DNA from 3 places in the Lactobacillus sp. ESL0259 genome. Region 1 is predicted to be linked to each of the others. Evidence: predicted binding sites of a transcription regulator. Region 1 holds the regulator's gene; each other region holds the start of a gene.
The links. The regulator HrcA, encoded in region 1, represses chaperone genes, less so after heat shock. The targets are predictions, from matches to a motif close to TTAGCACTCNNNNNNNNNGAGTGCTAA.
Positions count from the first base shown of each region.

Region 2: a site for HrcA is predicted at 1,359-1,385, ahead of F5ESL0259_RS02790 (ATP-dependent Clp protease ATP-binding subunit). Genes of this name have one in related genera too.
Region 3: a site for HrcA is predicted at 849-875, ahead of F5ESL0259_RS04050 (LysM domain-containing protein). Genes of this name have one in related genera too.

Region 1 is NZ_REHP01000006.1:209,550-211,825, reverse strand. Features, by position in the region: gene ribF (riboflavin biosynthesis protein RibF) at 1-748, shown strand, start outside; gene hrcA (heat-inducible transcriptional repressor HrcA) at 883-1,932, shown strand; gene grpE (nucleotide exchange factor GrpE) at 1,945-2,276, shown strand, end outside.
Region 2 is NZ_REHP01000005.1:107,106-109,381, reverse strand. Features, by position in the region: gene ptsP (phosphoenolpyruvate--protein phosphotransferase) at 1-695, opposite strand, end outside; gene F5ESL0259_RS02800 (phosphocarrier protein HPr) at 695-961, opposite strand; gene F5ESL0259_RS02795 (hypothetical protein) at 1,075-1,257, opposite strand; gene F5ESL0259_RS02790 (ATP-dependent Clp protease ATP-binding subunit) at 1,427-2,276, shown strand, end outside.
Region 3 is NZ_REHP01000006.1:42,351-44,626, forward strand. Features, by position in the region: FMN riboswitch at 1-36, shown strand, start outside; gene F5ESL0259_RS04045 (ECF transporter S component) at 119-805, shown strand; gene F5ESL0259_RS04050 (LysM domain-containing protein) at 909-1,397, shown strand; gene cmk ((d)CMP kinase) at 1,436-2,122, shown strand; gene rpsA (30S ribosomal protein S1) at 2,183-2,276, shown strand, end outside.

The DNA.
Region 1 (2,276 bases):
AGTCTATCAAAATAAAAAAGTTACTTACATAGATACGCTTGCAGAAAAAGCCTACAAGATGCAAAAACTCAAAGTTGATTATTTGCTGGTGATGCATTTTAATGAAGCATTTAGTAAACTTACGGCTCAGGAATTTGTTGATAATATAATAGTTAAATTACACGCAGACACTGTCGTAGCTGGTTTTGACTACACCTATGGTCCTAAAGATACTGCTAATATGAAAAATTTCCCTAAGTTTGCTAAGGGAAGGTTCAATATAATTAATGTCCCTAAGCAGTCTTATGATGGTCAAAAAATTGGTTCTACGGAAATCAAAAAAGCGATAACTAGCGGAAATATGGAATTAGCCGCTAAGTTGTTAGGCTTTCCCTATGTTATGTCAGGCTACGTAGGTCACGGTTTGCGCAATGGTCATAAACTCGGTTTTCCTACAGCTAATTTGGTTTGGACTGATGACAAGGCTGTTCCTAAAATTGGCGTATATGCGACTAAAACTAAGATTTGTGGTAAGTGGTATGACTCAATGACAAGTGTAGGCTATAATGTGACTATCAATCAAGGGAAAAAGCTTTATATTGAGTCAAACTTATTTGGCTTTGATCAGGAAGCCTATGATGAGGAAATGGTAATTAAATGGTATAAGTATACCCGTGGTGAAATTAAATTTGCCAATTTAAAAGAGCTAACACAACAAATGAGTCAAGACGAGGCTGAAATTAAAAATTATTTTGCTGCGATGAATTAATTAATGATACTGAAAAAACGATTGACGTTTTTAAGAAAAAAGTTAGCACTCAACTTGACATTCTGCTAAAAGCTAGTATCATATAAATTGTTAGCACCTAATCAGATTGAGTGCTAAAAGTGAGGGCGATATTTATGTTGACCGAACGTCAAGAATTAATTTTAAAAACAATTATCAATGATTTTACGCAGACACATGATCCTGTTGGGTCGAAAACTGTTATGAATCAACTGCCTATTAAGGTTTCAAGTGCTACTATTCGTAACGAAATGGCTGTTTTAGAAGATAAGGGTTTGATTGAGAAAACTCATTTGTCTAGTGGCCGCGTGCCTTCAACTGAAGGCTACCGCTACTATCTTGACAATTTAGTTGAACCTTTAAAAATTTCATCTTCTGTATACAAGCGAATCATTAGTCAGCTTGATCAACCGTTTCATCAGGTTAACGACATCGTTCAGGCAGCTGTCAAAATTTTATCGGATCTAACCAATTACACAGCATTTGCGGAAGGTCCTGAAAATAGTGAATTAACTATTACTGGTTTTCGTATCGTGCCATTGTTTAACAGACAGATTATGGCTGTCTTAGGAACTAGTGATGGTGACGTTCATGACCAGGTTTATACTTTACCTTATAATGTTAATGGTGATGAAATTGAACAGGCTGTGCGCATGATTAACGATCAGCTGGTGGGCAAAACTTTAGATCAAGTTACTCCAGACTATCTTAAAAAGACTTTGGGCAATAAACTTAAAGTTGCTCATGTCTCTGAACTGATTAATTTGGTCGAGGATGTTATTAACGATGCTGCCAGTGAGCAAACCTATGTTGATGGCCAGATTAACCTGCTTAACAACATTTCTCTGGACGATATTTCAAACTTAAGATCGCTCTATGAAATGATTGAGCATAATGATTTGATTTCCAGTATTTTGGACAATAGGCAAAATTTGAAAAGCGACAGGTATCCGGTTCGAGTTAGTTTAGGATCCGAATTATCAAATGATTTGTTAAAGGATTACAGTCTGCTTACGGCAGAGTACAGCGTTGGCTCTCATGGAAAGGGCATAATTGCTTTACTTGGCCCTGATAATATGCCGTATTCTCAGGTGATTGGATTACTCGAGTATTTCAGAAACGAACTATCTAAAAAATTACTTGATTATTATGGTAGATTCAAATAAAGGAGGTTAGCCGTGAGTAAAGAAGAAAATAATAGTAAAAACTCAAAAAAAGAGCCAAAAAAAGATGAGCATAAAAAGTCAAAGACAGAAGTAGAAAATTCTAAGACTAAGGCTAACGAAGAAAAGAAACCAGAGTCTTTGGAAAGTAAATTGCAGCGTAATTTGACTCAATTGCAAAAAGAAAAAGACGATCTGGAAGATAAGTATTTGCGCAGTCAAGCTGAGATGCAAAATATGCAAAATCGCTACAATAAAGAAAGAGCGCAGCTTATCAAATATGAGTCTCAATCCTTAGCTAAAGATGTTTTGCCAGCGATGGATAATTTAGAAAGAGCTTTAGCTAC
Region 2 (2,276 bases), on a different contig from region 1:
TTAACAACTACATCACCGCTTAGACCGTCAACAGCAATCGTGTCGCCGTTTTCAACATCCTTGGTAATTGAATCAGTACCTACAACTGCTGGCAATTCAAGTGAACGTGCCATAATAGCAGAATGCGCAGTTCTTCCACCAATATCAGTAACAAAACCCTTAACAAATTTTTTGTTAAGTTGGGCAGTATCACTAGGAGTTAAGTCATGAGCAACCACAATCACTTCGTGATCAATTGAAGCTGGGTTTGGTAATTCCTTGCCCAACAAGTGAGCCATAATTCTCTTAGAAACATCACGCACATCAGCTGCACGCTGCTGCATATAAGTGTTATCAGTCATTCCTTCAAAAATACTGATAAACTTTTGGGCAGTTTCGTCAAGTGCAGCTTCACTGTTAACTTTTTGCTCCTTGATTTCGTTTTCAATGGCACCAGTAAATTCAGGATCGTTCAAGATCATAAGGTGAGCTTCAAAGACTTGAGCTTCGTCTTCACCTAAACTCTTCTTTGCACTATCACGAATTTTTTCAACTTCAGCAGTTGATACTGAAATTGCCTTCTTATAGCGTGCTAATTCACTTTCAACGTCGCTAACTGTGGATTTTGAAAATGAAAGATCAGGTTCAACCAAGAGATAAGCTGGTGCTACAGCAATACCATCACTAGCAGCAATTCCTTTTAATGTCTTGGTCATTATTCAGCTAAGCCCTCTTTTTTCATAGTCTCTGAAATAGCGTTAATTGCATCTTTTTCGTCGTCACCATTAGCACTGATAGTAACATCAGCATTTTTGCCAACACCAAGTGACATAACGCCCATAATTGACTTTAAATTAACTGACTTGCCATTGTATTCCAAATTGATATCTGAACCAAATTTAGAAGCAGCTTGTACTAGCAATGTAGCTGGACGAGCATGAATACCTGTTTCTGCAACAACATGAAAATCGCGTCTTTCCATTATATATATCTCCTTTGAATTCAAAAAATCAAACCGGTAATAAATACCTATTCGCCTACTTAGACTATCATTTTTTTGTGAATTAGACAACATAAATGTAACAGTTTACATCATTAAACTTCAGATTTTGATTTTGAGTAAATTATTTTACCACCTCGCAATGCTTTCCCTGTAATATTTTGCCTTTTTTCAAAAGACCTCAATGCTGCTTGAAATTCAAAAGCATTTTTTGGCTCAACTTCATAGTGATCGAGTTCGCCATTCGCTAATTGCACCAGAATTTTTTGAAAATCCAAAATTATCACCACTTTTTAGTCAATTTTATTTATGCAATCATCTGATCTTGCACCAATATTTTATCATATTAGCGTTACTTACAAATAATAAGATTCAGGTTTTAGCACTTGATTATTGCGAGTGCTAATTATATAATTTAGTAAACTGATATGAAAGGCGGTAATACAATTGCTTTGTCAAAACTGTCAAAAACGACCAGCTTCCATTCATCTTTTTGCGAAGGTTAACGGACAAAGTCGTGAAATTAATTTATGTGGACAATGTTATCAACAACTTAAACAACAAGGAAATATTAATATGAACAATGATAATAACGACTTCTTTGGTGATTTCAGCGACCTGTTTAATTACAACGGCAATGCGGGAAATCCAGGTGACCCCAGGATGGGCAACGGGAATCCAGGAAACGTCAATAACGGCAACAATGGTGCCGGGGGCGGACGCTCACTTCTTGATCAGTATGGAACCGATCTTACTGCTCTAGCAAGAAAAGGTAAAATCGACCCAGTTATCGGACGCGATAAAGAAATTGCTCGTGTCATTGAAATCTTGAATCGCAGAACAAAGAACAATCCTGTCCTAATCGGTGAAGCCGGTGTCGGTAAGACTGCTGTAGTTGAGGGCTTAGCCCAGCAAATTGTCGACGGTTCGGTCCCGGCCAAGCTGCAAGATAAAAGAATAATATCACTAAACGTAGTTTCTTTAGTTCAAGGTACAGGCATTCGGGGTCAATTTGAACAACGAATGCAGCAATTACTTAAAGAAGTACAAGGCCATGATGATATCATCCTCTTTATCGATGAAATTCACGAAATCGTTGGTGCAGGCAATGCCGAAGGTGGAATGGATGCAGGCAACATTATTAAACCCGCTCTTGCTCGTGGTGACCTGCAACTCGTTGGTGCTACCACATTAAAAGAATACCGGGAAATTGAAAAAGACTCTGCTCTGGCAAGAAGATTCCAGCCCGTTGATGTTAAAGAACCTTCTGTTGCAGAAACAATCCGTATTTTAAAGG
Region 3 (2,276 bases), 170 kb from region 1:
TACCGATAGTTAAAGTCTAGATGAAAGAAGACAGACTAAACTAAAAGCCAAGATCTTTAGCTTACTTTTACTCGGTCTGTTGCTAGAAGCAGCAGACCGAGTTTTTTTGGAGGTAAGAATTTTGCAAAGAAAAGGCAGAAATAATTTGGTCAATATAGTAGCATATACTTTAATTGGAACAATTGCATATGTGTTAATGCTTTTGGAAATACCATTGCCTGTCACCAGCTTTTTAAAATTTGATTTTTCTGATGTTGTAATTACTATTGGTACTTTTTTATTTGGTCCATTACCCGGCATTTTCATCGCGTTTGTGAGAATGCTAATTAATTTAATATATAAAGGTTTTGCGCTACCAAGTTTAGTGGGTCAATCTGCGGCCTTTTTAGCATCAATTTCATTTGCTTTGCCGTTTTATTATTTGACTAGAAATATCAATAAAGATGAAAAGAGTTTTACTAAAAAACATTTAAAACCAATCTTAGGTATAGTTCTTGGCATTATAGCGATGGCTTTTGTTTTGTCAGTTTTAAATGCTCTGGTTTTAACACCTTTTTATGCAGCAACTACAGTACCCAATTTGCCAACTATTCATGGTTATTCAGGTTTACTGGCATTTACTGAGAAAGTGTACTTGGGCAAATTGCTTCACATTCCTTCAATGAGTGCCTACATTTTTGGCATTATTGTGCCGTTTAATTTATTAAAAGGCGCAATAAATGGTACGGTGGTTTACTTACTGTTTGAAACTGTTTTGAGAACAATCAAACCATTTGTCAGGAAAAACTTCAATTTAAAAAACTAAAATCAGAAATTATGAAATCGGTCTATTAAATGACCGATTTTTTTATCCACTTAAATGGTAAATATGCTAAAATTAAACAAGTTAGGTAAGGAGGCTTTTTAAGATGACTAATAATCCTAAGGGACCATATCAACATTATAAACGTCCGCAAAAAACCAGAGTTGAAACATACAATTCTGTTTCTAAAGGTTGGATTGTACTCATTGTTTTACTTATAATGATACTAATTGGCCTTGTTCCAGTAGTACATCATTTAGCAGCGAATAATAATTCAAGTAATAAAATAGTTGAAGTACGCAAAACTCATAAAAAAGCTGCCAAAAAAGCAAACGTTAAAGCTTCTCCTGCAAAAAACAAACTTGTCGAAAATAAAACTAAGAGCAAACCGAAGGCAAAACCCAAACCTAAGGTTAAGCAAAAAAGGAAACACGCAAAAACTAAACCCAAAATTAAACAATATATAGTTCAAAGTGGAGATTCTTTAAGTAGTATTGCTCGTCGTTTTAAAATTTCTGTTGGTCAGTTAGCTGAGTTAAATCAACTTGACCCTAACAGTCAGGTGGATATCGGACAAGTATTGCGTATCAAATAATTTAGAAAGGATAGGGACTGCAGTCCCTTTTTTATTGAATGCAAATAGCAATTGATGGACCAGCTTCAGCTGGAAAAAGTACAGTAGCAAAGATAATAGCTCAAAAATTGAACTTTACGTATATTGATACGGGAGCAATGTACCGTGTTTCTACCTGGTTAGCACGTGAACACAAACTTAGTTATAGCGATGAAAAAGGCATATTGGCTGCTATTGACAAAGAAAAAATTGAACTGAAAAACGAAAATGGCCAACAAAAAGTTTTTGCCGGCGATAAGGATATATCTCAAGATATACGTACACCGGATATTTCTGCTCACGTTTCTCAAGTATCAGCTTTGGCAGGTATCAGAGCTAAAATGGTCAGTTTGCAAAGACAAATGGCCGGTCAGATGAATGTAGTGATGGATGGTCGTGATATTGGGACCACGGTTTTGCCTGCAGCTGACGTTAAAATCTTTTTAGTTGCGTCTGCTCATTCTCGAGCCCAAAGAAGAATGCTTGATTTTAAAGAAAGGGGAATTAAAACTAACCAGTCCCTTGAAGAAATTGAACAAGACATAGCGGAAAGGGATTATAAAGATTCGCATCGTAAAATTTCACCATTAAAAAAGGCACTTGATGCTATTGAAATAGACACAACTTCTATGACTATAGACCAGGTAGTTAATGCAATCTTATCTGAAATTAAAAAAAGTCAAAAAAACTATAAAAAAAGGGTATAAAACAGTAGAAAAATATCAAACTTTCATTTAGAATTAGAGTATGATATTGGGAGGTAAATAATGTCAGAAAACAGTAATCAATTTTTAGATGCATTAAAGCAAATGCAAGGAGTTGAGGTCGGAGATATTGTAGATGTTGAAGTCTTAGACGTTG